Regions from separate parts of the Paenibacillus sp. FSL W7-1088 genome, predicted to be linked through region 1. Evidence: a T-box and tRNA genes for the amino acid it is inferred to sense, from the RefSeq annotation. Region 1 holds a T-box; the other regions hold tRNA genes.

What was found. The T-box of region 1 lies ahead of leuS (leucine--tRNA ligase). A T-box ahead of a tRNA ligase gene usually reads a tRNA of that ligase, here a tRNA-Leu.
Region 2: it encodes a tRNA-Leu, which carries the amino acid that the T-box ahead of leuS (leucine--tRNA ligase) is inferred to sense. The anticodon was not compared.
Region 3: it encodes a tRNA-Leu, which carries the amino acid that the T-box ahead of leuS (leucine--tRNA ligase) is inferred to sense. The anticodon was not compared.

Annotation. Positions count from the first base shown of each region.
Region 1 is NZ_CP150216.1:5,214,089-5,223,899, reverse strand. Features, by position in the region: gene MKY42_RS23580 (nicotinate-nucleotide adenylyltransferase) at 1-258, shown strand, start outside; gene yqeK (bis(5'-nucleosyl)-tetraphosphatase (symmetrical) YqeK) at 242-808, shown strand; gene rsfS (ribosome silencing factor) at 831-1,178, shown strand; gene MKY42_RS23565 (S1-like domain-containing RNA-binding protein) at 1,175-2,080, shown strand; gene MKY42_RS23560 (class I SAM-dependent methyltransferase) at 2,221-2,991, shown strand; gene MKY42_RS23555 (aminoglycoside phosphotransferase family protein) at 3,169-4,125, shown strand; T-box leader at 4,224-4,491, shown strand; gene leuS (leucine--tRNA ligase) at 4,563-7,007, shown strand; gene comER (late competence protein ComER) at 6,988-7,833, opposite strand; gene MKY42_RS23540 (helix-hairpin-helix domain-containing protein) at 8,020-8,607, shown strand; gene MKY42_RS23535 (cytidine/deoxycytidylate deaminase family protein) at 8,703-9,224, shown strand; gene MKY42_RS23530 (ComEC/Rec2 family competence protein) at 9,329-9,811, shown strand, end outside.
Region 2 is NZ_CP150216.1:302,839-312,649, reverse strand. Features, by position in the region: gene MKY42_RS01475 (IS3 family transposase) at 1-1,181, shown strand, start outside; tRNA gene MKY42_RS01470 (tRNA-Leu) at 1,269-1,347, opposite strand; tRNA gene MKY42_RS01465 (tRNA-Arg) at 1,363-1,439, opposite strand; tRNA gene MKY42_RS01460 (tRNA-Gly) at 1,447-1,521, opposite strand; tRNA gene MKY42_RS01455 (tRNA-Leu) at 1,532-1,612, opposite strand; tRNA gene MKY42_RS01450 (tRNA-Lys) at 1,619-1,694, opposite strand; tRNA gene MKY42_RS01445 (tRNA-Tyr) at 1,702-1,787, opposite strand; tRNA gene MKY42_RS01440 (tRNA-Thr) at 1,797-1,872, opposite strand; tRNA gene MKY42_RS01435 (tRNA-Phe) at 1,890-1,965, opposite strand; tRNA gene MKY42_RS01430 (tRNA-Asp) at 1,986-2,063, opposite strand; tRNA gene MKY42_RS01425 (tRNA-Met) at 2,091-2,164, opposite strand; tRNA gene MKY42_RS01420 (tRNA-Val) at 2,183-2,258, opposite strand; tRNA gene MKY42_RS01415 (tRNA-Glu) at 2,268-2,339, opposite strand; tRNA gene MKY42_RS01410 (tRNA-Asn) at 2,344-2,419, opposite strand; tRNA gene MKY42_RS01405 (tRNA-Ala) at 2,421-2,496, opposite strand; tRNA gene MKY42_RS01400 (tRNA-Ile) at 2,525-2,598, opposite strand; rRNA gene rrf (5S ribosomal RNA) at 2,637-2,753, opposite strand; rRNA gene MKY42_RS01390 (23S ribosomal RNA) at 2,836-5,760, opposite strand; rRNA gene MKY42_RS01385 (16S ribosomal RNA) at 6,070-7,621, opposite strand; gene MKY42_RS01380 (GNAT family N-acetyltransferase) at 8,389-8,934, opposite strand; gene MKY42_RS01375 (response regulator) at 8,985-9,811, opposite strand, start outside.
Region 3 is NZ_CP150216.1:6,091,316-6,101,126, reverse strand. Features, by position in the region: rRNA gene MKY42_RS27580 (23S ribosomal RNA) at 172-3,096, shown strand; tRNA gene MKY42_RS27575 (tRNA-Asn) at 3,166-3,241, shown strand; tRNA gene MKY42_RS27570 (tRNA-Ser) at 3,245-3,336, shown strand; tRNA gene MKY42_RS27565 (tRNA-Glu) at 3,343-3,414, shown strand; tRNA gene MKY42_RS27560 (tRNA-Val) at 3,482-3,557, shown strand; tRNA gene MKY42_RS27555 (tRNA-Met) at 3,575-3,648, shown strand; tRNA gene MKY42_RS27550 (tRNA-Asp) at 3,676-3,753, shown strand; tRNA gene MKY42_RS27545 (tRNA-Phe) at 3,849-3,924, shown strand; tRNA gene MKY42_RS27540 (tRNA-Thr) at 3,943-4,018, shown strand; tRNA gene MKY42_RS27535 (tRNA-Tyr) at 4,024-4,109, shown strand; tRNA gene MKY42_RS27530 (tRNA-Trp) at 4,116-4,189, shown strand; tRNA gene MKY42_RS27525 (tRNA-His) at 4,219-4,291, shown strand; tRNA gene MKY42_RS27520 (tRNA-Gln) at 4,306-4,380, shown strand; tRNA gene MKY42_RS27515 (tRNA-Gly) at 4,385-4,459, shown strand; tRNA gene MKY42_RS27510 (tRNA-Cys) at 4,466-4,539, shown strand; tRNA gene MKY42_RS27505 (tRNA-Leu) at 4,566-4,644, shown strand; gene MKY42_RS27500 (methyltransferase domain-containing protein) at 5,134-6,060, shown strand; gene MKY42_RS27495 (helix-turn-helix domain-containing protein) at 6,237-8,597, opposite strand; gene MKY42_RS27490 (hypothetical protein) at 9,118-9,426, shown strand; gene MKY42_RS27485 (PspA/IM30 family protein) at 9,461-9,811, shown strand, end outside.

The DNA of each region.
Region 1 (9,811 bases):
CCCAAATGGGAACAGATCGAAGAACTCGCTGAACGCTTAACCTTCATCGGTGTGGGACGACCGGGATTCCAGTTACATCTGGATGACCTGCCGGATGCGTTACAGGATCGGGTACTGTTGGCTGAGATGCCCTTGGTGGACATATCATCGACAGCAGTACGCAGACGGTTCGCCAAAGGGCATTCCGTGCGCTTTATGATTCCTGATGCAGTCCATCAATATATTGTAAGGAGCGGTTTATATGGAACTAAGCCGTGACGAACTGATCCACGCTGTCTCCGGTCAAATGCCGGAGAAGCGTTGGAAGCACACGCTGGGTGTTATGGAGTCGGCAGTGTTGTTGGCTCAAAAATATGGTGCTGATCCTGTAAAAGCGGACCTGGCAGCAATATTGCATGATGTAGCCAAGTATTGGCCCGTTTCCGAGATGGAAGCGGTCATCCGTGACAATGGATTGAACGAAGAACTTTTGCAGCATGACAAGCAGCTCTGGCATTCCGAAGTGGGAGCCTTTGTTGCGGAGCGTGACTACGGCATTGAAGATAAAGAAATTATTAATGCTATTCGCTGGCATACCTCAGGTCGAGTGGGCATGAGCCTGCTGGATAAAGTGGTATGTCTTGCGGATTATATTGAACCGGGAAGAGACTTCCCGGGAGTAAATCATATTCGCGAACAGGCTGAGCACAGTCTGGAAGAAGGTTTAATTGCCGGTTTCGACTCGACGATCAGCTTGTTGATCTCGCAGCGCCGTGTCATTTACCCTTTGACCATGTTGTCGCGGAATGACTTGATTGCACATTTATAGATTAGATTATGGAGGTTGGTTCATGACAGTATCATCGAAAGAACTTATGAATATGGCGGTTGCTGCCGCTGACGATAAAAAGGCATCCAACATTGTAGCACTGGATCTGATTGGCATCTCGCTGGTAGCGGACTATTTTGTTATCTGTCACGGGAATTCTGATACTCAGGTACAGGCGATTGCAACAGAGATTCGCAAACAGGCGCATGCAGCCGGCGTGAATATCAAAGGCATCGAAGGTATGGATTCGGCACGTTGGGTATTGATGGATATGGGTGATGTGGTTGTTCATATCTTCCACCGCGACGAGCGTGAGTATTACAACATTGAACGACTGTGGTCTGATGCCAAAGTGGTGGAAACGGTATGAGTTTGATCGCAGGAACAGTCGTCAACTTGCCGGTTTCACGTGAAGTGTCTCCATTTGGCTACTTTTTGACGACAGGATCAGAAGATGTACTGCTTCACTATACGGAGCTTACAAGGGACGTTAAAATTGGAGAAACGCTGGAGGTCTTTCTGTTCTTTGATACGGAAGATCGCCTGGCGGCAACCATGAAAAAACCATATCTCACTCTTGGCGAAATGGCACGTCTGGTTGTGGCTGATATTCACCCACGCCTCGGCTGTTTCCTCGAGATGGGGCTTGGGCGGCAATTGCTGCTCCCGATTCGTGAATTGCCTGAGTTGGAAGAATTACGTCCTCATGTAGGCGATGAAGTTTTTGTTCTTATGGAACATGACAAGCAAGGACGTTTGCGGGCGAAATTGGCTGGGGAACGTGAGCTTGCACCATTGTCCTTCCATGCGCCAACCTCCTGGGTTAACGAATGGGTTGAAGCAACGGTGTACAAGCCACTTCAGATGGGTACTTTTGTGCTTGTTGACGGTGGAGTGCTGGGCTTTGGCGCCATTGGCATGATTCATTCCTCGGAACGAAATCGTATGCTGCGCCTAGGTGAAAAGGTGAAATGCCGGGTAACCATGGTACGTGAAGATGGACGTGTCAATCTGGCGATGTCTCCTCTCAAAGAGGTTGGTCGCAATGAAGATGCAGACAAACTGCTTGCTTTCATGAAAGAGCGCCCTACGGGCGGCATGCCGTATTCGGATGCAACCCCGCCGGACATCATCAAGCAGCGCTTTGGTATCAGTAAATCCGCGTTCAAGCGGGCATTGGGCAAACTGATGAAGGATGGTCTAGTAACGCAGAAGGAAAACTGGACCTATCTGACAGAGTCTGTACCTCAGGATCAGAACGAAGATAAGTAAGCAAACGCGTATCATGGATCAAGCATGAGCTTGAAATCCATAAGTCAAGGCAGGGCAAGGCTGGGTGAACTCCGGACGCCCCTGCTTTTTCTTTTGTTCAAAAGAGATTTGAAAATGAAATTGAAAGTGCGGTGCCTGACATGTCTTACCGGAAATTTGCCTATGTGTACGATGAATTAATGGAGGATATGCCTTATCCGGACTGGATAAGGTTTGCGAGAACGGCTTGGGAACGACATGGCATGCCGAAAAGTGTGGCTGAACTGGGCTGTGGAACCGGCTCAATTACGATCCCACTGGTGAACTCCGGCTTCGAAGTTACAGGTATTGACCTGTCGGCGGACATGTTGTCTGTTGCGCGCAGTAAAATGGAGGCCACGCCTCAAGGTCACCGCTTATATCGGGAAGGCAGTGTCCGCTGGGTGCAGCAGGATATGCGGGACTGGAGAGTACCGGAGCCTGTGGACTCGGTGATATCGTTCTGTGATTGTGTGAATTATCTGCTTGAAAAAGAGGATGTCGTTCGTACCTTTCAGCGTACTTACGAGATGCTGAAGCCGGAGGGCACATTTCTGTTCGATGTACATCACCCGAATACCCTAATTCGATACGAAGAGGAGCAACCATTTGTATTGGACGAACGGTCTGTATCGTATATTTGGACCTGTGATATGGATCATGATCGGTGTGAGATTGAGCATCATCTAAGTATCTTTTCGCGTGTGGCCGAGAGCGGGAAGGATATGTACCAACGTTTTGAAGAGGTTCATGTTCAGCGTGCGTATGATCCGGACTGGATGAAGCTCGAGCTGACGAAGGCCGGCTTCAGAGATGTATGTGTATATGCTGATTTTGAGTGGAAAGAGGCGGGAGAAGGCGCACAGCGTCTATTCTATGTAGCCGTGAAATAGGATTAAGATATAGAACTGTCCTTATGATGTATAAGGGCAGTTCTTTTTCTATAAGAATGTTTTTTTATATGTAATAAGTTATTGCCAGTGAGGTTAAAGGAAGCCATAATAGTTGAAAGGAAAACGTTTTCTAATTAGTGCAATCCTGAAAATTAAAATTCTGGGTGGGGTGCAACAATGGAAAGTACCTACAAAACAAGGCTGACTTCCGAGCAGTTAGACGGAATTGTGCAGCAGCATTTTAACACAGGTATCCAAGAATACAAAGAGATGATCGACGGCTGGGCAAACCATGCTTATTTTATCACCAAGAACGACGGACAGAAGGTAGTACTTAAAATAGCTCCTTCTAATGGCATTAAGTTGATGCGCTGTGAACAGCATGTCATGGTTGCTGAGGTTGAGGCATTGCGACTCGCGGCAGAACTTCAGGATGTACCCGTTCCCCGGGTATTGGCCTATGATCCATCGCTCACCCTAGTACCGGCAGAATATTTTATTATGGAGTACATGCCAGGAAAGCCATACAACAAAGTCAAAGATCAGTACAGTGCAGCAGAGCAGGAATCCATAGAGCAGCAGCTGGGTGCATACAATCGTCGGATCAATGAAATTAAAGGGGAGAAGTTTGGTTACTTTTCCTCAAAGAAACCGCATTATACGACGTGGAAAGAAGCTTTCCTGAGCCTGATGGATGATATGCTTGCAGATGGCAAAGCAGCGGGTGTGGAATTGTCAATTCGTTATGAGGAGCTGGAGCGTTTAATTCAACAGAAATCGGATGTGCTGGATGATGTCAAAGAGCCAGTGCTTGTGCATTGGGATTTGTGGGATGGGAATGTATTCGTGGAGGCTGGGCAAATCACGGCGATTATCGATTTTGAGCGTTCCCTTTGGGCAGATCCTCTGATGGAGCACTACTTCAGTCATTTTAATAATACGCCGGGATTCCTCAAAGGCTATGGAAGAACAGTTACAACAGACAGTGAACGGAAAAGAAGAAGTTTATATGATCTGTACTTTGATCTGGCGCTGAGAATCGAGTGTCCGTATCGTCAATACGATAACAAGGAACACATTCAGTGGGCGATTGATAATTTAGAAGAAGGAATCCAGCGATTCCAGTCGTCTTAATGTGTATACTGATGCATAGCATTGCTTATAGTCAACAGACCGTGTAATATTGACTTTAATGCTGCTTTTTTATATAATGTTTCCGATCATATCGTATACATATTTCGATGATAAGGATCAGTAGTGAGTCCTGTACATGACAGAGAGCCGGCGGTTGGTGCAAGTCGGTTGACAGTATTTCACGAACTCGCCTTGGAGAAATGCGGTGATTACACCATCTTGCAACCGACTGAAGTAACACTCGGGATCAGGAATGGAAATCCGCATCGGTTAACCGCCGTTACAGGTCCAAAGGGAGTGGATGACGAAGCACGATCGTCCGCTAACTAGGGTGGTACCACGGGAATTCAACCTCTCGTCCCTAGCGCTGCAAACGCTACGGGATGCTGAGGTTTTTTTGTTGCAATAAATGCGAATAACCAGAGGAGGAACAATAGATGAGTGAGAATCAACAGCCGAAACACGGCTACAAGCCACAAGTCATGGAGAAAAGCTGGCAGCAATACTGGGATGACAATAAAACGTTTAAAACGGGTGAGGACCCGGCTAAACCGAAGTTTTATGCCCTGGATATGTTTCCGTATCCATCTGGCTCAGGCCTGCACGTAGGTCACCCGGAAGGATACACGGCAACGGATATCGTATCCCGTTTCAAACGTATGCGCGGCTTCAATGTATTGCATCCAATGGGTTGGGACGCTTTCGGCCTGCCTGCTGAGCAGCATGCATTGGATACTGGTGAGCATCCACGACATATTACCTTCCGCAATATTGACAATTTCCGTCGCCAGATCAAATCACTCGGTTTCTCTTATGACTGGGATCGGGAGATCAGTACAACAGACCCTGACTACTACAAATGGACGCAATGGATCTTCATCCAATTGTACAATAAAGGCCTGGCTTACGTAGATGAAGTACCTGTGAACTGGTGCGAAGCTTTGGGTACGGTACTGGCGAACGAAGAAGTTATCGACGGTAAGAGTGAGCGTGGTGGACATCCGGTCGTTCGTAAACCGATGCGCCAATGGGTATTGAGAATTACGGAATATGCAGAGCGTTTGCTGGAAGACCTGGAAGAGCTGGACTGGTCGGAAAGTATCAAGGATATGCAGCGCAACTGGATCGGTAAATCAACCGGGGCGGAAGTTACTTTTGCCATTGAGGGTCATGAAGAAGTTATTAAAGTGTTTACGACACGTGCAGATACTTTGTTTGGCGCAAGTTATGCTGTATTGGCACCTGAGCATGAGCTGGTGGAAGTCATTACAACGGCTGAACAGCGTGAAGCAATCAAGGCATATCAGGAACAGGCTGCTCGTAAAAGCGATCTGGAACGCACCGATTTGGCTAAAGACAAAACGGGTGTGTTCACAGGAACTTTTGCAATCAATCCGGTAAACGGAGCGAAGGTGCCTATCTGGATCGCCGATTATGTTCTGGCTGGATACGGCACAGGGGCGATCATGGCTGTTCCCGGACATGACGCTCGTGACTGGGAGTTTGCGAAACAGTTTGGTCTGGACATCATCGAGGTTGTACAGGGTGGCGACGTGACACAAGAAGCGTATTCCGGAGACGGACCGCATGTGAACTCTGATTTCCTGAACGGATTGAACAACGAAGAAGCGATTGCGAAGATGATTGCTTGGTTGGAAGAGAACGGAAAGGGACAAGGCAAAACGACCTACCGTCTGCGTGACTGGTTGTTCAGCCGTCAGCGTTACTGGGGTGAGCCAATCCCGATTCTGCATCTGGAAGATGGGACGATGAAGACGGTGCCGGAAGATCAACTGCCTTTGCTGCTGCCGGATATTGACCAGATCAAACCTTCGGGCACGGGCGAATCACCACTGGCGAATGTTACAGAATGGGTGAACACGGTAGATCCGGAAACGGGAATGAAAGCTCGTCGCGAGACGAACACAATGCCACAATGGGCCGGTAGCTGCTGGTATTATCTGCGCTTTATCGATCCCCACAATGACAAGGAACTGATCTCTCAGGAGAAACAGCAGCAATGGCTGCCGGTTGATCTGTACATCGGGGGAGCAGAGCACGCGGTGCTTCACTTGCTGTACGCTCGTTTCTGGCATAAAGTGCTGTATGATCTGGGTGTGGTGCATACCAAAGAACCGTTCCACAAACTGGTCAACCAAGGTATGATCCTGGGGACCAACAATGAGAAGATGAGTAAATCCCGTGGTAATGTTATTAACCCGGATGAGATCGTCAATGAATTCGGTGCGGATACATTGCGTCTGTACGAAATGTTCATGGGGCCTTTGGAGGCTACAAAACCGTGGAACGCTAACGGGGTTGAAGGTATGCACCGCTTCCTGTCACGTGTATGGCGTCTGTTCATCAATGAAGATACAGGTGCAATCAACGACAAGATCACATCAGATGGTGGAACCGATGAGTTCAAGCGCACTGCACACAAGACAATCAAAAAAGTTACAGAGGATCTGGAACATCTGCGTTTCAACACAGCGATCAGCCAGTTGATGATTTTCATCAACGATGCATACAAAGCAGATACGCTGCCGCGTGAAGCCATGGAGAACTTTGTACAGCTGTTGTCACCGCTGGCACCGCATATGGCGGAGGAACTGTGGAGCCGTCTCGGTCATGAAGGTGGAATCTCTTATGTAGCTTGGCCGGAGTATGATGAGTCCATGACGGTGGACGCCGAAGTGGAAATTGTTGTTCAAGTGAACGGCAAAATTGTAACCCGTGCTACGATCGCGAAGGATCTGGACGCACAGGGCATGCAGGACTTTACAATGGAACTGGCACCTGTGAAACAGGCACTGGAAGGCAAGACCATTCGCAAGGTCATTGCCGTTCCAGGCAAACTCGTTAATATTGTTGCCGGTTAATCTCACCGGCTTTGAATAATTCATCCAGCTTCAACAAATCTTCATCATATTTGTCATGAGTCGTCTGGATCAGACTGTCAAAAACACCATTCAGATTCACCCTTAGCAGGGCAAGTGCCTGTGCGGTGATGCCGCCAGGTACAGCCACGCGAGCCTGAAGTTCTTGCGGGGTGTATCCTCCTTCGGTGAGCAGCTTGCCTGTTCCCAGGAGCATCTCGCCGGCAAGAGCGCAGGCGTCGGCTCGTTTGATATCAGTTAGCTTGACGGCACTCTCAATCCATTGCTCCAGAAAGAACGATATGAATGCAGGTCCGCAGCTGGAGAAGTCGGATGTGATCCGGGTACAGGCTTCATCCACTTGATAGGGTCTGCCGATATGACTGAGCAGCCCTTCCAGCACAGCGCGGTCTTCGTTAGTCATTCGCTCACCGTGAATACACAGGGACGCTCCGCTGCCGACCTGGTGCGTAACGCTGGGGATAACTTTGGAGACTTTGCAAGGAAGTGAAGATTCCAGATGGCGCAGCTGCACGGGACTGGTGATCGAGACGATTATATGATTGGGATTCACGACAGGCAGGATGTCGTCAATGACATGTTTGAATTCAAGTGGCTTCACGCACAAAAAGATGATATTGCTGCGGATGACGGTTTCCCGGTTGCTCTGTGATTCATGCAGACCGGGGTAACGGAGGGATAACTGCCGTACTTTGGAAGGGGTTCTATTGCTGGCGGCGATCTGCCGTGGCTCAAGTGCACCGGATTGAATCAAGGCATAGATCAGCAGGCTGCCCATGCTGCCGGTTCCGATAAATCCAACCTTCATTGTTCAGGCCTCCTTTCATGCTTTACGGTAATGGCGCAGTTCTTTCCCTCTAGTGTATGCGTCAGGACCTGCTTCACATGACATGAAAATAGTACAGCTTGGTTTACCAGGCAAGTCCAACGGTTCGGAAGCACCGCCCGTGTTCAGAATAGATTTATTTTGAATTCAGGGAGAGGTGTGGAAGAAATGAGATGGAACAAGGGGATGACCATTGTTGCAGCAGTGGTCGGATGTATACTGATATTATGGTCGGGCAAAAGTGAACAGCCGCCTTCTGGCTGGGAACCTATGCAGCTCGCCACCGAGAAGCCGACGATAGAGCAGGAAACCCCTGCTGTACAGTCGGCTACTTTGGTTCAGGAACAAACGAAGGCTTCCGATGCAGACCAGCGACCGTCAACAGCAGAGGCCCCTGTAGAGACTAATCGGGTTGATGACACAGGAGGGAAAGTGGCTGATCAGACAGTTGCTGGCAACCAAACGGACGTTTCTACTGTTGGAACTCAAACGAAATCGGAGGCAGCGATTGTTTCACCAGACAATAACCAAGCATTGGAGAGCAATGAAGCAGGCGACAATGGCAAAATTGATGTCAATACAGCTCCGGCAGCGAAGCTGATGGACCTTCCTGGAATTGGGGAGAAAAAGGCGCAAGCCATTATTGATTATCGTAACTCCCATGGTCCTTTTACCAAAGTCAGCGATCTGACCAAAGTGAAAGGAATCGGAATGAAGATGCTGGAGAAAATGGCTCCTTATGTGCAGATCAGGTAATCACGCAATATTAAAGATTAGGATATAAGTTGAATTGGAAATGACATAAGAACGAAGGATGGGTTCAACTTGTATCCGATGGGAGGGAAACGGTTATGAGCACAGCAGACGTACGCAAAGACTGGGATACGTATTTCATGGACATCGCATATATGGTCTCTACCCGTTCCCGCTGTTCACGCCGTCATGTTGGCGCTGTACTTGTGCAGGGGAAGAAACTGCTTGGAACAGCCTATAACGGTGCGCCCATGGGGGTTCCGGACTGCTCTGAAGCAGGATGCATGATCTCGGAAGAATACGAGCTGGTGGTAACCGACGGTCAGGAGGAAATGGTCAAAAAGCAACGCTGTATTCGTACCATTCATGCGGAGCAGAATTTGCTTTTGTTCACCGATCGGATTGATCGCGAAGGCTCTTCTGTATATGTCACGGATGAACCTTGCTGGACTTGCTCCAATATGCTCGCGAATAGCGGCATTACAGAAATCGTGTTTCATCGCCCGTATCCCAAGGATACAGGCAAGGTGACCAACATGATGAAGCAAAAAGGCATTACGTTTCGTCAGCTGGGAAATTACCAGCCTCCACGTGAGACGATGATGACGGTAAGTGATTAGAACCAATATAATATTCAAATTTGCGGGGAAGAACCTCCGGTTGCTGGATCAGCTGCCGGAGGTTTTTCTGCGTTCATACGGGTGACGCAAAGGAGGGGAAGAACATGAAAGGCAGACCTTTACTGGTATTTACCGTCTGCTGGATATGCGGTAGCGGGATGGCATGTGCCTTATCGGGTTGGTCCTTGATCGTGGGAATGATTGGGGCATTCGTTTGTCTACCACTTTTATTACGATGGATTGATTTACGTGGTTGGTCCATTTTGTTACTGATTGGAGCACTCGTTGGCGGTGCTGTGCACTGGGAATGGAATGATGCGCGGAATCGGAGCAGTCTGCCCGATATCACACATATGGCTGCCGAGGATTTGGACGGTTATGCAGCTACATTTGAAGGAACCCTTATGTCGGATGTACGCATAGATGGGGATCGGGCCGATTTTGAAATGCAGGCCACGTCGATGCATCCACTATCCGATGCATCACTGGCACCGGCTTCGGAAGCGCGAACTGCGCCTAACTTGAGAGAACGTCTAATGGTCCAAGTTCGCCTGGCTGAGGAAGAAGAACAGCAAGTAGCAGCGGGG
Region 2 (9,811 bases), 2.4 Mb from region 1:
ACAAATTCGAAGCTCATGGATTTGACATTACCGTACTCGGAATCAAGCGAGTAGAGCAGTCTGCTGAACGCTGGAAGAGAGCCTACAACCAGAATGGTATCATTGGATTATTGGATTCCCGAAAAGAAGCATCGGGGCGTCCATTGTGCAGAGAGTTATCTCCGGATGAAATCATTGCCAAGCAAGAAGCGCGAATTCATTTACTTGAATCTCAAATCGAACTGTTAAAAAAGCTAGATGTGAACGAAAGGTTGCTGGTAGCGCAAGGAATGAATCTAAGCAAGAATAAACTATTCGAACTCATTAAGGACGCCGTGGATCAAGGTCTGGGGCGTAGGACGAGGTACCTCTGCTCGATACTTAATGTATCCCGTTCGGGATATTACAGCTACGTGCGCGCCGAAGAATCACGCTTAAAGCAGACTCGTTTGGATACCGAGGCAGGACTGCTCATTCAGAAGGCTTTCAAGCGAAAGGGTTACAAGAAAGGATCACGCTCCATCAAGATGGTTCTTGAACATGAGTTTGGTGTCATCTATAATCTGAAGAAAATCCGTAGGCTCATGAAGAAATTTAACATCGTATGTCCGCACAGGAAACCCAACCCCTATAAACGTATGGCCAAAGCTACATTGGAACACCGAACCCTGCCCAACAAGCTGCAGAGAGACTTCAAGAGGGAGATTCCGGGTTTGGCTTTGCTTACGGATATCACACACCTTCCATACGGTCACTCGGAGATGGCCTATTTGTCGACCATATTGGATGCCTCGACGGGTGAAATCCTTTCTTACAACGTATCCAACCGACTCACACTAGATATTGCCACAGATACAGTGGACGCTCTCCAGAAACAAAAGCGTCTAAAGCTTCATAAAGATGCGTTCATCCACTCCGATCAAGGCAGCCATTATACCAGCCCCACGTATCAAGCGTTGCTAAAGCAGAATGGATTAGGCCAGTCGATGTCCAGACGCGGGAATTGTTGGGATAACGCCCCTCAAGAATCATTCTTCGGCCACATGAAGGACCACGTAGATTACCGCAACTGTAACTCGTTATATGAGGTCAAACATGAAATTGATCGTTATATTCGCTATTACAACAACCACAGATATCAATGGGGATTAAAAAAGATGACCCCTGTTCAATACAGGAATCATCTATTGTCCGCTTCTTAAACGATCATTGCCACTCTTTTTTTTAGTGTCCTTGACATGGGGTCCAGATTATATAGAGATAGTCTCTAATGAACTTTTTTATTTTAATACCGGCGAGAGGACTCGAACCTCCACGGTTTCCCACTCGATTTTGAGTCGAGCGCGTCTGCCATTCCGCCACGCCGGCATATGAAGTTATAAATGGCGCGCCCTGAGAGATTCGAACTCCCGGCCTTTTGATTCGTAGTCAAACGCTCTATCCAGCTGAGCTAAGGGCGCAAAATATTGGAGCGGACGACGGGAATCGAACCCGCGACCCTCGCCTTGGCAAGGCGATGCTCTACCGCTGAGCCACGTCCGCTTATAAAGGATGCGCGTGGAGGGACTTGAACCCCCACGTCAAAGACGCTAGATCCTAAGTCTAGTGCGTCTGCCAATTCCGCCACACGCGCATATGATGGTGAGTCATGAAGGGCTCGAACCTTCGACACCCTGATTAAAAGTCAGGTGCTCTACCAACTGAGCTAATGACTCAAAAAACTGGTGGAGGATGATGGATTCGAACCACCGAACCCGTACGGGAGCAGATTTACAGTCTGATGCGTTTGGCCGCTTCGCTAATCCTCCAGGATTACATGGTGCCGGCGAGAGGACTTGAACCCCCAACCTACTGATTACAAGTCAGTTGCTCTACCAGTTGAGCTACACCGGCATATTAAGTGGTGAAAATGGTGGCTCGGGACGGAATCGAACCGCCGACACGAGGATTTTCAGTCCTCTGCTCTACCGACTGAGCTACCGAGCCTTAATTAATTTTTAGATTAATGGCGGAACCGACGGGATTCGAACCCGCGATCTCCTGCGTGACAGGCAGGCATGTTAGGCCAACTACACCACGGTTCCAGATCACTTTCTTGAAAGAAAGATTAATTGCGGGGGCAGGATTTGAACCTGCGGCCTTCGGGTTATGAGCCCGACGAGCTACCGGGCTGCTCCACCCCGCGTCATTATTAAAAGTTATATGGTGGAGGCTGAGGGGATCGAACCCCCGACCCTCTGCTTGTAAGGCAGATGCTCTCCCAGCTGAGCTAAGCCTCCATGTATATATGACCCGTAGGGGATTCGAACCCCTGTTACCTCCGTGAAAGGGAGGTGTCTTAACCCCTTGACCAACGGGCCTTAATGGCTCCCCGAACAGGACTCGAACCTGTGACAACTCGATTAACAGTCGAGTGCTCTACCAACTGAGCTATCAGGGAATGGTGGAGCCAAGCGGGATCGAACCGCTGACCTCCTGCTTGCAAGGCAGGCGCTCTCCCAGCTGAGCTATGGCCCCATACATTTTAGTCTATCTGGTATTACTATGGGCCCTGGTGGACTCGAACCACCGGCCTCACCCTTATCAGAGGTGCGCTCTAACCAACTGAGCTAAGGGCCCGTATGAAAAATCGAAAAAAAATACCCCAAAGGGGTTTCGCTTGGCGGCGTCCTACTCTCCCAGGACCCTGCGGTCCAAGTACCATCGGCGCTAGAGGGCTTAACGGTCGTGTTCGGGATGGGTACGTGTGGAACCCCTCCGCCATCGCCACCAAACGCATAGCTTAGCTTACATTTCAGAGTGTATTCTCTGAAAACTAGATCCGAAACGAACTTTGCGAGTTAGAACCTGCATATCTTGGATAAGCCCTCGACCGATTAGTACTGGTCAGCTCCATGCATTGCTGCACTTCCACCCCCAGCCTATCTACCTCGTCGTCTTCAAGGGGTCTTACATACTGGGAAATCTCATCTTGAGGGGGGCTTCACGCTTAGATGCTTTCAGCGCTTATCCCTTCCGTACATAGCTACCCAGCGGTGCTCCTGGCGGAACAACTGGTACACCAGCGGTACGTCCATCCCGGTCCTCTCGTACTAAGGACAGCTCCTCTCAAATTTCCTACGCCCACGACAGATAGGGACCGAACTGTCTCACGACGTTCTGAACCCAGCTCGCGTACCGCTTTAATGGGCGAACAGCCCAACCCTTGGGACCTACTTCAGCCCCAGGATGCGATGAGCCGACATCGAGGTGCCAAACCTCCCCGTCGATGTGGACTCTTGGGGGAGATAAGCCTGTTATCCCCAGGGTAGCTTTTATCCGTTGAGCGATGGCCCTTCCATGCGGTACCACCGGATCACTAAGCCCGACTTTCGTCCCTGCTCGACTTGTAGGTCTCGCAGTCAAGCTCCCTTATGCCTTTGCACTCTTCGAATGATTTCCAACCATTCTGAGGGAACCTTTGGGCGCCTCCGTTACTCTTTAGGAGGCGACCGCCCCAGTCAAACTGCCCACCTGACACTGTCCCCGCACCGGATTACGGTACCAGGTTAGAACCTAGATACGATCAGGGTGGTATCCCAACGGTGCCTCCACGCAAGCTGGCGCTCACGCTTCAAAGGCTCCCACCTATCCTGTACAGATCGTACCCAAATTCAATATCAAGCTGCAGTAAAGCTCCATGGGGTCTTTCCGTCTTGTCGCGGGTAACCTGCATCTTCACAGGTATTAAAATTTCACCGGATCTCTCGTTGAGACAGCGCCCAAGTCGTTACGCCATTCGTGCGGGTCAGAATTTACCTGACAAGGAATTTCGCTACCTTAGGACCGTTATAGTTACGGCCGCCGTTTACTGGGGCTTCGGTTCACAGCTTCGGATTGCTCCTAACCGCTCCCCTTAACCTTCCAGCACCGGGCAGGCGTCAGCCCGTATACTTCGCCTTACGGCTTCGCACAGACCTGTGTTTTTGCTAAACAGTCGCTTGGGCCTTTTCACTGCGGCCCCCTCGTGCTATTCACACTACCGGGGCACCCCTTCTCCCGAAGTTACGGGGTCATTTTGCCGAGTTCCTTAACGAGAGTTCTTCCGCGCGCCTTAGAATTCTCTTCTCGCCTACCTGTGTCGGTTTGCGGTACGGGCACCATCACCTGGCTAGAGGCTTTTCTTGGCAGTGTGAGATCATGACCTTCGCTACTATAATTTTCGCTCCCCATTACAGCCCAGCCTTACGATGTGCGGATTTGCCTACACATCAGCCTCACTGCTTAGACGGACATCCATCAGTCCGCGTCACTACCCTGCTGCGTCCCCCCATTGCTCATAACGGCTTACGGTGGTACAGGAATTTCGACCTGTTGTCCTTCGACTACGCCTTTCGGCCTCGCCTTAGGTCCCGACTTACCCTGAGCGGACGAGCCTTCCTCAGGAACCCTTAGGCTTTCGGCGGATCAGATTCTCACTGATCTTTTCGTTACTCATACCGGCATTCTCACTTGTATAATGTCCAGCGCTCCTTACGGTACACCTTCAACCCTTATACAACGCTCCCCTACCCCTGATGCAAGCATCAAGCCATAGCTTCGGTGGTGTGTTTAGCCCCGTTACATTTTCGGCGCAGAGTCACTCGACCAGTGAGCTATTACGCACTCTTTCAATGGTGGCTGCTTCTAAGCCAACATCCTGGTTGTCTGTGCAACTCCACATCCTTTCCCACTTAACACACACTTGGGGACCTTAGCTGATGGTCTGGGCTGTTTCCCTTTTGACAATGGATCTTAGCACTCACTGTCTGACTCCCGGAAGTAAGTCTATGGCATTCGGAGTTTGACTGAGCTTGGTAACCCTTGCGGGCCCCGCACCCAATCAGTGCTCTACCTCCACGACTCTGTTTTCCGAGGCTAGCCCTAAAGCTATTTCGGGGAGAACCAGCTATCTCCGAGTTCGATTGGAATTTCTCCGCTACCCCCACCTCATCCCCGCACTTTTCAACGTGCGTGGGTTCGGGCCTCCAGTGCGTGTTACCGCACCTTCACCCTGGACAGGGGTAGATCACCCGGTTTCGGGTCTACGTCCACGTACTACATCGCCCTATTCAGACTCGCTTTCGCTGCGGCTCCGGCTCTTCACCTTAACCTTGCACGGGAACGTAACTCGCCGGTTCATTCTACAAAAGGCACGCCATCACCCCTAAAACGGGCTCTGACTTTTTGTAAGCACACGGTTTCAGGTTCTATTTCACTCCCCTTCCGGGGTGCTTTTCACCTTTCCCTCACGGTACTGCTTCACTATCGGTCGCTAGGAAGTATTTAGCCTTGGCAGATGGTCCTGCCGGATTCATACGGGGTTTCACGTGCCCCGCACTACTCGGGATACATCTCGGAGAGAGCCAACTTTCAACTACAGGGCTTTTACCTTCTTTGGCGGGCCTTTCCAGACCTCTTCGTTTAACCGGCTCCTTTGTAACTCCATGTGAGATGTCCCACAACCCCAGAGAGCAAGCTCTCTGGTTTGGGCTTCTCCGCGTTCGCTCGCCGCTACTGACGGAATCACTATTGTTTTCTCTTCCTCAGGGTACTTAGATGTTTCAGTTCCCCTGGTATGCCTCTACATAACCTATGTATTCAGTTATGAGTAACTGGAAATTACCCCAGCTGGGTTTCCCCATTCGGACACCCCCGGATCAAAGCTTGCTTACAGCTCCCCGAGGCAGTTTCGTTGTTCGCCACGTCCTTCATCGGCTCCTAGCGCCTAGGCATCCTCCGTGTGCTCTTAGTAGCTTAACCATAATTGCTCCGGTTTCGACTGCTCGCTTCCCTTGTTTTGCTTACGCAAAGCCAAAAGTCACTCCCATTCGATACCATCGCAATGCAGTTTTCACTATTTATTGAAACTTGTTTTAACACAAGTTCAGCTTAAAAAGGAATGTTCTAAATCGCAAAATTTCGTTTCGATATCTAGTTTTCAAAGAACAAGCTCCATGCAAAAGCAAGCTGTTTGAGAGTTTGAGCTCTCAAAACTGAGCAACGAGTGAGTAATTTTTGCAGCTAAGCTGCGTATTTGAATGTTTCCACGCGGGAAACGATTCTCCATAGAAAGGAGGTGATCCAGCCGCACCTTCCGATACGGCTACCTTGTTACGACTTCACCCCAATCATCTATCCCACCTTCGGCGGCTGGCTCCTTGCGGTTACCCCACCGACTTCGGGTGTTATAAACTCTCGTGGTGTGACGGGCGGTGTGTACAAGACCCGGGAACGTATTCACCGCGGCATGCTGATCCGCGATTACTAGCAATTCCGACTTCATGCAGGCGAGTTGCAGCCTGCAATCCGAACTGAGACCGGCTTTTTAGGATTCGTTCCACCTCGCGGCTTCACAGCCCGTTGTACCGGCCATTGTAGTACGTGTGTAGCCCAGGTCATAAGGGGCATGATGATTTGACGTCATCCCCACCTTCCTCCGGTTTGTCACCGGCAGTCACCTTAGAGTGCCCACCCGAAGTGCTGGCAACTAAGATCAAGGGTTGCGCTCGTTGCGGGACTTAACCCAACATCTCACGACACGAGCTGACGACAACCATGCACCACCTGTCTCCTCTGTCCCGAAGGAAAGGTACATCTCTGTACCGGTCAGAGGGATGTCAAGACCTGGTAAGGTTCTTCGCGTTGCTTCGAATTAAACCACATACTCCACTGCTTGTGCGGGTCCCCGTCAATTCCTTTGAGTTTCAGTCTTGCGACCGTACTCCCCAGGCGGAGTGCTTAATGTGTTAACTTCGGCACCAAGGGTATCGAAACCCCTAACACCTAGCACTCATCGTTTACGGCGTGGACTACCAGGGTATCTAATCCTGTTTGCTCCCCACGCTTTCGCGCCTCAGCGTCAGTTACAGCCCAGAGAGTCGCCTTCGCCACTGGTGTTCCTCCACATATCTACGCATTTCACCGCTACACGTGGAATTCCACTCTCCTCTTCTGCACTCAAGTCACCCAGTTTCCAGTGCGATCCGGGGTTGAGCCCCGGGATTAAACACCAGACTTAAATGACCGCCTGCGCGCGCTTTACGCCCAATAATTCCGGACAACGCTTGCCCCCTACGTATTACCGCGGCTGCTGGCACGTAGTTAGCCGGGGCTTTCTTCTCAGGTACCGTCACCTTGAGAGCAGTTACTCTCCCAAGCGTTCTTCCCTGGCAACAGAGCTTTACGATCCGAAAACCTTCATCACTCACGCGGCATTGCTCCGTCAGGCTTTCGCCCATTGCGGAAGATTCCCTACTGCTGCCTCCCGTAGGAGTCTGGGCCGTGTCTCAGTCCCAGTGTGGCCGATCACCCTCTCAGGTCGGCTACGCATCGTCGCCTTGGTGAGCCGTTACCCCACCAACTAGCTAATGCGCCGCAGGCCCATCCCCAAGTGACAGATTGCTCCGTCTTTCCAGTTCTCTTCAGGAGAAGAAAACAACTATTCGGTATTAGCTACCGTTTCCGGTAGTTGTCCCAAGCTTGAGGGCAGGTTGCCTACGTGTTACTCACCCGTCCGCCGCTAACCATCAGAGAAGCAAGCTTCTCATCAAGTCCGCTCGACTTGCATGTATTAGGCATGCCGCCAGCGTTCGTCCTGAGCCAGGATCAAACTCTCCAATAAAGTATTGAAAAGAGCGATAAGCTCATTTTGAAACTGACGAGATTAAAAATCTCATTTTATGCTCCAGTCGATCCAAGCCAAGGCTTGTCTCAAACTTTCGCGTTCACTCTGCAAGCAGAATGTTTACTCACTCGTTGTTCAGTTTTCAAAGATCAAACTTGTTTCATTGCCGTGTGTTGTTCACCTCAGCAACTTTTATATCTTATCACATCCGAACCAACTTTGCAAGCTCTTTTTTAAGTTTCTTTCGAAGCTTATTTCATTTGCTTGCCGCACCGTGTTTCTCGTGTTTTCTTGGCCGGAATTAGAATATACCATGTACAAAAATAAATTGCAACCCTTAATTAATATTTCTCTATCCTCGTTTTATGAGAACAATAGAACCGTTATATTCCCCTTCTATATCATACTAAGTCATAGTCTTGAAATCAGACCCTATCTGCTACACTCTATAGATATGACAATACTAATTATCATTAACTTATTGAGAAAGGGTAATAGTTACTGTTCATAGCAAACTGATATTCTATTCGTTTTGAAGAAACACTAACTAGCAGCTAAAGGGATGCTTAGTTTTATATCGATTATCCAATAGCTTCTATAGCAATATATGAAATCAAATTTTAATAAACCTGCAATGAATAGATACTTACTCTCTCCATAAAAGATGCGTAGTGACTCTAGTATCTGTTCTCTAATATATACTCATTGATACAAAAAAGGAGTGGCGTATGGCTAGCCAAACTTCTCAGCATCCCCTTCTCCCCTCAGCCCCTGAACCTTCCCATCATAACTGTATCGTAATACCGACCGTCCGCGTGTCGCCGATCCTTTTTCAAAGTTCCCTCTATCTCGAAGCCCATTCTTCTGTAAAGCTCCATCGCCTTATCGTTCGTCCCCACCACGTTCAAGGTCATTTTCTCAATTCCATTCGTATCTGCCCAATCTATCGATAGTTCGAGTAGTTTCTCGCCGATCCCGTATCCCCAGAACTCTTTCGCTACACAAACACCAAATTCAACCTTATGAGAAAATCGCTTTAGATCAACTCCTTCACATCTGGAATACCCGACGATTTGTTCCTTTACGACAGTAACGAGAAACAGGTTTCTCTCTTTTTCCGAGTCCGACCGAATTATGTGTTCAAATCCAGCTGGATCAATAAAGCCTTCACCTTGCTCACGATCCATATACTCGGTTTCTCCATCCATCTGTACACGAAGTGAAGACAATACCTCAGCATCCTTTTCAATTGCGGACCTAATCGAATAGGTCAATCCTTTTACATTAAACTCCTGTTGATCGATGATCATACGCCATAATCCCTCCATTCTATTTTATTTTGCATATCCTATTCATGGCTCTACCCCACCTCAGACGGACTCTTGCCCGTAAGCATCTTGAACACCTGACTGAAATACGTCGCGTTGCGGAACCCTGTCATCTCGCTAACTTCGTAGACCATGTAATGCCCTGACTGTAATAGCTCCAACGCACGTTGAATCCGATACCCGTTTACATAACTCACAAAGTTCTCTCCGGTCACTCTCTTGAACAGCTGACTCAAATATTTGGGGTGCACAAACAGTCCCTTGGCAATGGCTTCAAAACTGATTTCTTCAGCATAATGCATTTCCACGTACTGTTTCACCTGCTCCACTAGTTTATTGGTTTTTTTCTCGCCCATTTCTTTACGTATCTGTTCCATCCAGTTTCGAATAATACCATCCATCCAGCATATCAGATCCTGCAGCCCATATTTCGATTGGATTTCCCGCAAAAAATGGCTCATCGCGAGCGGCGGTGCCAGCATGGGATAATGTCGGTTCCAACTATGAATTAACGTGTCGAACAGGCTCACGGCCACAACTTGCACATCCTGAATACTGGCACCACCCCCTTCCTCCAACAGATTGCGAAGCTGAACCCATATCTCCTCTGCCAGATCAGTCCTCATATCTGCCCATGACTCATTCCATTGTCGCAGCAATAGCGAGTAATCCGTTGCGCTCGGCGTTAAAGCAGCAGATGAATCATATCGATATACACGACTCCCGCCCTGAAACTCTGCTTTCTCCAGCGCCTCCCTGCTCTCCAGATAAGAGTCCATCACTTCGCATAAGTGCCCTTTGGACGTTCCAATACCTGCGCTCATTTCGATCTTGAGGTACGTAAAAATCTGATCAATCA
Region 3 (9,811 bases), 880 kb from region 1:
ATATCGAAACGAAATTTTGCGATTTAGAACATTCCTTTAAGCTGATCTTGTGTAAACAAGTGAAGTGTTTATAAGGTAGACTGCTATTGCGATGGTATCGAATGGGAAGCGACTTTTGGCTTTGGACGTAGTCCAAAACAAGCGGAGCGCGCCATCGAAACCGGAGCAACTGGTTAAGCTACTAAGAGCACACGGAGGATGCCTAGGCGCTAGGAGCCGATGAAGGACGTGGCGAACAACGAAACTGCCTCGGGGAGCTGTAAGCAAGCTTTGATCCGGGGGTGTCCGAATGGGGAAACCCAGCTGGGGTAATTTCCAGTTACTCATAACTGAATACATAGGTTATGTAGAGGCATACCAGGGGAACTGAAACATCTAAGTACCCTGAGGAAGAGAAAACAATAGTGATTCCGTCAGTAGCGGCGAGCGAACGCGGAGAAGCCCAAACCAGAGAGCTTGCTCTCTGGGGTTGTGGGACATCTCACATGGAGTTACAAAGGAGCCGGTTAAATGAAGAGGTCTGGAAAGGCCCGCCAAAGAAGGTAAAAGCCCTGTAGTTGAAAGCCTGCTCTCTCCGAGATGTATCCCGAGTAGTGCGGGGCACGTGAAACCCCGTATGAATCCGGCAGGACCATCTGCCAAGGCTAAATACTTCCTAGCGACCGATAGTGAAGCAGTACCGTGAGGGAAAGGTGAAAAGCACCCCGGAAGGGGAGTGAAATAGAACCTGAAACCGTGTGCTTACAAAAAGTCAGAGCCCGTTTTAGGGGTGATGGCGTGCCTTTTGTAGAATGAACCGGCGAGTTACGTTCCCGTGCAAGGTTAAGGTGAAGAGCCGGAGCCGCAGCGAAAGCGAGTCTGAATAGGGCGATGTAGTACGTGGACGTAGACCCGAAACCGGGTGATCTACCCCTGTCCAGGGTGAAGGTGCGGTAACACGCACTGGAGGCCCGAACCCACGCACGTTGAAAAGTGCGGGGATGAGGTGGGGGTAGCGGAGAAATTCCAATCGAACTCGGAGATAGCTGGTTCTCCCCGAAATAGCTTTAGGGCTAGCCTCGGAAAACAGAGTCGTGGAGGTAGAGCACTGATTGGGTGCGGGGCCCGCAAGGGTTACCAAGCTCAGTCAAACTCCGAATGCCATAGACTTACTTCCGGGAGTCAGACAGTGAGTGCTAAGATCCATTGTCAAAAGGGAAACAGCCCAGACCATCAGCTAAGGTCCCCAAGTGTGTGTTAAGTGGGAAAGGATGTGGAGTTGCACAGACAACCAGGATGTTGGCTTAGAAGCAGCCACCATTGAAAGAGTGCGTAATAGCTCACTGGTCGAGTGACTCTGCGCCGAAAATGTAACGGGGCTAAACACACCACCGAAGCTATGGCTTGATGCTTGCATCAGGGGTAGGGGAGCGTTGTATAAGGGTTGAAGGTGTACCGTAAGGAGCGCTGGACATTATACAAGTGAGAATGCCGGTATGAGTAACGAAAAGATCAGTGAGAATCTGATCCGCCGAAAGCCTAAGGGTTCCTGAGGAAGGCTCGTCCGCTCAGGGTAAGTCGGGACCTAAGGCGAGGCCGAAAGGCGTAGTCGAAGGACAACAGGTCGAAATTCCTGTACCACCGTAAGCCGTTATGAGCAATGGGGGGACGCAGCAGGGTAGTGACGCGGACTGATGGATGTCCGTCTAAGCAGTGAGGCTGATGTGTAGGCAAATCCGCACATCGTAAGGCTGGACTGTGATGGGGAGCGAAAATTATAGTAGCGAAGGTCATGATCTCACACTGCCAAGAAAAGCCTCTAGCCAGGTGATGGTGCCCGTACCGCAAACCGACACAGGTAGGCGAGAAGAGAATTCTAAGGCGCGCGGAAGAACTCTCGTTAAGGAACTCGGCAAAATGACCCCGTAACTTCGGGAGAAGGGGTGCCCCGGTAGTGTGAATAGCACGAGGGGGCCGCAGTGAAAAGGCCCAAGCGACTGTTTAGCAAAAACACAGGTCTGTGCGAAGCCGTAAGGCGAAGTATACGGGCTGACGCCTGCCCGGTGCTGGAAGGTTAAGGGGAGCGGTTAGGAGCAATCCGAAGCTGTGAACCGAAGCCCCAGTAAACGGCGGCCGTAACTATAACGGTCCTAAGGTAGCGAAATTCCTTGTCAGGTAAATTCTGACCCGCACGAATGGCGTAACGACTTGGGCGCTGTCTCAACGAGAGATCCGGTGAAATTTTAATACCTGTGAAGATGCAGGTTACCCGCGACAAGACGGAAAGACCCCATGGAGCTTTACTGCAGCTTGATATTGAATTTGGGTACGATCTGTACAGGATAGGTGGGAGCCTTTGAAGCGTGAGCGCCAGCTTGCGTGGAGGCACCGTTGGGATACCACCCTGATCGTATCTAGGTTCTAACCTGGTACCGTAATCCGGTGCGGGGACAGTGTCAGGTGGGCAGTTTGACTGGGGCGGTCGCCTCCTAAAGAGTAACGGAGGCGCCCAAAGGTTCCCTCAGAATGGTTGGAAATCATTCGAAGAGTGCAAAGGCATAAGGGAGCTTGACTGCGAGACCTACAAGTCGAGCAGGGACGAAAGTCGGGCTTAGTGATCCGGTGGTACCGCATGGAAGGGCCATCGCTCAACGGATAAAAGCTACCCTGGGGATAACAGGCTTATCTCCCCCAAGAGTCCACATCGACGGGGAGGTTTGGCACCTCGATGTCGGCTCATCGCATCCTGGGGCTGAAGTAGGTCCCAAGGGTTGGGCTGTTCGCCCATTAAAGCGGTACGCGAGCTGGGTTCAGAACGTCGTGAGACAGTTCGGTCCCTATCTGTCGTGGGCGTAGGAAATTTGAGAGGAGCTGTCCTTAGTACGAGAGGACCGGGATGGACGTACCGCTGGTGTACCAGTTGTTCCGCCAGGAGCACCGCTGGGTAGCTATGTACGGAAGGGATAAGCGCTGAAAGCATCTAAGCGTGAAGCCCCCCTCAAGATGAGATTTCCCAGTATGTAAGACCCCTTGAAGACGACGAGGTAGATAGGCTGGGGGTGGAAGTGCAGCAATGCATGGAGCTGACCAGTACTAATCGGTCGAGGGCTTATCCAAGATATGCAGGTTATAACTCGCAAATTTCGTTTCGGATCTAGTTTTCAGAGAATAATCTCTGAATCATATTCCCTGATAGCTCAGTTGGTAGAGCACTCGACTGTTAATCGAGTTGTCACAGGTTCGAGCCCTGTTCGGGGAGCCATATGGAGAGGTGTCCGAGTTGGCCGAAGGAGCACGATTGGAAATCGTGTAGGCGCCACAAGCGTCTCGAGGGTTCGAATCCCTCTCTCTCCGCCATAGTAAGGCCCGTTGGTCAAGGGGTTAAGACACCTCCCTTTCACGGAGGTAACAGGGGTTCGAATCCCCTACGGGTCATATTTAACTTCAAAAAAGAAGTTGATTTTCACAGCAGTTTTATGATAAGATCATAAATGTGTTGTTCGGAGGCTTAGCTCAGCTGGGAGAGCATCTGCCTTACAAGCAGAGGGTCGGGGGTTCGAACCCCTCAGCCTCCACCATATAACTTTTATAACGACGCGGGGTGGAGCAGCCCGGTAGCTCGTCGGGCTCATAACCCGAAGGCCGCAGGTTCAAATCCTGCCCCCGCAATTGTTCTTTCTTTCAAGAAAGTGATCTGGAACCGTGGTGTAGTTGGCCTAACATGCCTGCCTGTCACGCAGGAGATCGCGGGTTCGAATCCCGTCGGTTCCGCCATTTAATCTTTACATGAGGAAGCTGTTCACTAAATCTGCTATATGGCACCGAACGCCCTAGATAAAGTGCAACGTTTCAGGATTAAACTTTATTTTGGCTCGGTAGCTCAGTCGGTAGAGCAGAGGACTGAAAATCCTCGTGTCGGCGGTTCGATTCCGTCCCGAGCCACCATTTATTACAACTTAATACGCCGGTGTAGCTCAACTGGTAGAGCAACTGACTTGTAATCAGTAGGTTGGGGGTTCAAGTCCTCTCGCCGGCACCACTTATGGAGGATTAGCGAAGTGGCCAAACGCATCAGACTGTAAATCTGCTCCCGTACGGGTTCGGTGGTTCGAATCCATCATCCTCCACCAGTTTTTAGGGGCATAGTTTAAAGGTAGAACAACGGTCTCCAAAACCGTTGGTGTGGGTTCAATTCCTGCTGCCCCTGCCAATTAACTTTTAAGAACATATTGTATTATGGCGATCGTGGCGAAGTGGTTAACGCACCGGTTTGTGGATCCGGCATTCGGGGGTTCAATTCCCCTCGATCGCCCCTTTGTTTTTTTTTGGGGATTAGCCAAGCGGTAAGGCAACGGACTTTGACTCCGTCATGCATAGGTTCAAATCCTATATCCCCAGCCATTATGCGGACGTGGCTCAGCGGTAGAGCATCGCCTTGCCAAGGCGAGGGTCGCGGGTTCGATTCCCGTCGTCCGCTCCAAAATATGGCGCCATAGCCAAGTGGTAAGGCACAGCTCTGCAAAAGCTTTATCCCCAGTTCGAATCTGGGTGGCGCCTCCAGTATATTTTTTATAAAAATATGATATGCCGGCGTGGCGGAATGGCAGACGCGCTCGACTCAAAATCGAGTGGGAAACCGTGGAGGTTCGAGTCCTCTCGCCGGTATTCAAGCAAGTAAGGAAAAGCTCATTAGATGCAAAATCTAATGAGCTTTTTTTATTTAGTGGATTAAAAGATGAAGTACGGCAGTTAAGCAACAAGGCTCCTGAATGGATTTCGTAGGTCACCACAACACCATTACTGCAAGGGAATCCAACATGATGTGCTTGGGCAAATGACATTCTGGTATCTCTAAACTGTAAGTACCGCTTTACCTGTAAGCTGGCAATCTATCAGATGCTGTGCAATTACTCAATTGCAATCCCTAATCTCTGCACTTGGATTATGGCTTATAGAAGGAGATGGAATTACTTTTGTTTACGTATTGACTCATAACTTGAATGAGTATATTGTAGATATATAAAGTCTCTAATATTGCCTCGTTTAATTATGGATATTATAGCTCTTTTAAATTCATATAAAAGATGCTTATCAAAACAAAATAATATCCTTTTTTCGAATTTATATTTTATAAAAGAAATGGAGTGAAGCAACATGTCTGAGGAAAAACATGTATCCAAGCATTCTGAAATTCTATTTGATCCATCTGTATGGGAAGAAGCGTGGAGGAATCAGTCCACAGCTTCAAAATACAATATGAAGAGCACGGCGTTTGACGCGACAGCAGCATTTGAACGATGGGCTAGAGAATATCATCAACAGTCGTTTACTGAAGAGGGAAAGAAGCGATCCGAACGCATCATAGGCTGGATTGAAAATCAGGGAGTGAGTTTTGACGGGGTATCGATATTAGACATTGGGGCAGCATCAGGCATCTTTACAATTCCTTTTGCAACCAAAGGAGCGAACGTTACAGCTGTAGAGCCCTCTGAACTTTTAGTTTCATTAATGAAGGAGACAATTCCTGTATCCCTTACATCCAGTATTGATATTGTTTCGGAACGATTCGAGGACATATCGATTCAGGATAAGGGTTGGGAGAAGAAATATGATTTTGCATTTGCATCCATGTGCCCGGCAATGTCGAATTGGGAAACGATTGAACAGGCCATAAGCACTGCCCGAAAGTATGTCTATATCAGCACGATAGCTGGACCGAGAGAGCACACACTAATAGATGAGCTTAAAGAGGTACTAGGTGTCTATCCATCATACAACGCGGGAGATATGGGGTATATACAACAGCTGCTGTACTTGAAAGATTATTCTTACACCACCTTAATCACTAAAGAAACAAGTTTCATTGAGATACCTGTTGAGGAAGTCGTCGATAAGCTTCAGGAATGGCTTACTACGCACGAACTACCAACGGATGAGGGTTCACTTGCCCTGGCTGGACAATATATCAGAGACACATACAAGGATGGTTTGGTTACATTCTCACGCGGAGGGAAGTTCGGTAAAATTCTGATTCAACTGGAGCAACCGAACATGAAAGTGGTACGTCCAAGAAAACAGTAGACCCATTTCAGTAGTAATATTAATTTAGATGAAGTGTTAGGGGAGCAAAGGGAGCAGTTAAACTGCTCCCTTTTTTATGGTCAGATACAAAAAACTTATTCTTTGACTAAATAACAAACGTTCTTCTATAGATAGAAATAGTTATAACCCTCGTACTTTATCCCCAAAAGAGCCGCTTACTGTTTTATGGATAGATCAGGCTTCTGCTTACGCTCCCTATACTGTCCAGGCGTAATCCCTTCCCATTTTCGAAAAGAACGGATAAAGTTCTGCGGGTTGTTATAACGAAGCCGTGCGGCGATATCCTTGACCGTTAGCTCGCTTTCGTTGAGCCACTTTTTAGCTATACTAAAGCGGTACTTCGTCAGATACTCACTGAATGCACAGCCTGTCTCTTTGCGGAACACACTACTCAGATAGTTTGCATTGTAATGAAGTCTGGATGCGCATTCCTCCAACGTCAGATCCTTATCGTATTCTTGTTGAATGATGGCAATCATTTTCTCGGATATGTGCTGATATTGGGCGTACTGTCTTTCCTTCAGAATGAGAATGATCGGTATGATGATATGATTGTGAAACCATTGCTCAACCTCAGCTGCATACTGTAGAGCATGAAGTTCATTGAAAATAGATCCATGGCCTTTGGAGATCTGTCCCAGTCGTATACCGGATTCCTGCATCATCTGCAAAATATGTGTTAACAATCGGGTAAATGCTACCTGATATTCTTCCGGTGTACACTCCATGCCGAACAGCACTTCAAGCAACTGATGGAGATGAGATGAGGCTTGGGCTGCATCGGCATTTTGGATGGCCTGTATCAGCGTATACTCCAGTGATTCGGGATATGGCAGTGCCCAATGGGATGTACGATTATCAATCGCCTCAAATTGAAAGATGATGCCTGCTCCCAGTTTCATTCGATGCTTGAGCGCTTCACGGGCCTCCGTATAAGCTTGCGGGATCTGAAATAGCGAGGCGTGAGGCTGACTGAAGCCAATGCTTACTTGGAGACTAAGGATCTCACTGATCTGATGTTGTAGTTGTTCCGTTAACGTATGCAGATGTTGTGAAAAACGAACATGATCTTGCTCAGAGGTACCGATAATGGTAACGACAGCCTGATCATATACTATAGGAAGTAACTGTTGTTCGGCATAAACACTCTCCTCCAGTATGTTCTGAACGGCAAATAGCAACAGATCACGATCCTTGGCATGGTATTTGGTGTGATTCATAAGATCAGCCTGAACTGCAATGACGGCTATTTGTTGCCACTCTTGAAGCTGTGAACCATAACCATTCTCTCTGAGTGTGTCATGAAGAGTGGATGGAGCATTTTTGCCCAGTAGCAGGTTGATTAGAAAATGAGTGCGGATCTGCAACTTATATTGATTCAATTTGCTTTCAAGCTGGGATTGAGAAGCAGATAGCTGTGAAACGCCAGCTCTGATTTGCTCAAATTCATCCATATGAAGCGTAGAATTGGTTTCCAAGTTACCTCTGAATAAGCGTTTATCACCAAGTTGTACAAGCAGCCTGCGTATGGGTATAACCATTCTTCTCGAGCCTGCCCATGAGACCAAAAGTGAAAGCAGTAGCATAGCGACACTGATATACATGGTGTGCAGCCCAATCTGAACATACTCATGAGTAAGAATATTCGTAGGCGAAATGAGAATATATGTCCACCCTTTTAGAGAAGAATGCGTATAGGACAGCGAGTAACGTATATCTGCAATACGTACCTCTCGTTGGCCTGAAGAGGCAGCGAATCCACGGATAGATAACAACTCGCTAAAATTGGAACCCGATTCGCTATCTTTTATTCCTGCTGCAGCCAATGGCTGACCAATATATTCGGGATCAGGGTGGACCATGATCCGATGTTCACGATTCAAAATGATTAGTCCGGCTGTAGAGCTGCCCGGTGAATCCTCTTCCAGTGGTTTTTGCAGTGAACATGCAGGAATTCCCGCAATCAGGGCAGCGTCAGAAGAAACATTTACATCGGGTATCGATCTGGCGAGTGCAATATGGTAGATGCAGCCTGAGTTCACTGGGCGCTCATTATTGTTAAACACAGATGATGGTGTAAGCTGCCAACCGGATGTAAGTGTGTTTGATAATAAGTCTTTCATAGGCAGCGCCATTGGAAAATCAGTATTCAGGTACAGGCCAGCATGATCGATAAGCCAATCCTGGGTCTGATTAACGAGCGTAATATCCATTAGAGGCTCCCATGATCTCATATTATTAAATTCGTTCTGTAGCTTCTCAGCAAACAAAGGCCCAGTGTCTTGGATCGATGATGATGAAGTTAGCGAACGGAGCGTGTCCGGTGACCGAACGGCCTGATCGAGCATATAGCTTACGGTTGCAAGTTTGTGCTCCACATTGGTTTGCATTTGGATTAGCAATTGTTTATTGGCTTGAGCACGATGCAGCTCTGATTGTTTTGAAGAATAGATAAAAGCGGCGATTCCCGTCAACAGAATGGGCAGGGTACTTAACAAGATTCCGAAGACTATCATTTTATGTAGATAGCTGAATGATCGCACAGGTCCACTCCTGACTTTTGGATTAGTAACACTTTCTATTTTAGTAAACGCTTACATGTAGAACAATCTAAATTTTGTTTATTTGGATAAAAAAGTAATAAAAATTCATGTGGAAATTAAGATTATGTAATCGTCTAAATCATATTAGAAGTCGTTATAGCTTTAATGGAAGGCATATTGGGAAACGTCAGTCGGGGGAGAACGTAGATAAGAGGTATGGACGTCATATTCACACTGGGGAATCGGCGTTGAAGAAGGGCAATAAGGGATATCTAAGGCTGTTACTCGGTACAGTGGTCAATGGTCTGATCCAGGGACAGTCAAAGGTCCAACCCGATCCCCGACCTGAGTCTAGGATGAAAAACCGTCCACGGTCTGTTTTGAAAAGTCGCCGTTTCCCCTAGAATAAGGACATAAGGTTAAACAAGAAACAAATGAACAAACAAACACACATACCAAAATTAATGAACCGAAAGGGTGGTGAACAACAATTATGAGATGGAATAAAGGAAATGGCTGGGCGATTGTACTGATTGCATTGGGTGCACTCCTCCTCTTCGGAAAGTTAACTCCTCTACTGGGACATTTAATGGGTTATCTGATTCCGATCCTGATGATTGCACTTGGATACTACGGAGTTAAACGAGGAAATGTACTGCTTGGATGGATTGTTCTCTTCATCGGTATCCTCTCATTGCTGGGTAAACTGGCCTGGCTGATCGGACCGATCATCGCGATCGGGTTAATCATCTTCGGATTCTCCATGTTGAGTAATAATCGCAGTCGTCGTGGCCGTTACTAAGCTTTCACGATCTTGAAAAGGAGGACAGAACAAAATGAGTGTATTTCGTCGAATGCGGGATATTACCGTAGCTACTTTAAACGAACATCTGGAGCAAAGTCAGGATCCAGTCAAACTGATTGATCAGTTTCTGGTCTCGACCCGCCAAGACATCGGTGAAGCCGAGAAGCTTCGTCATCAATATGCTAGCCATACCAGACAAATGAAACAACAAGCCGATCAGGCCGCAGGTATGGTACACAAACGGGAAGAACAAGCTTCCATGGCTCTGAAAGCAGGCGAGGAGCACTTAGCTAAACTTGCTTTGCAGGAGAAAATTCTCCATGAGGAAAAAATGGAACAATATAATGAATTGTACGCACAAAGCAATGCGGCTTTACAGGAA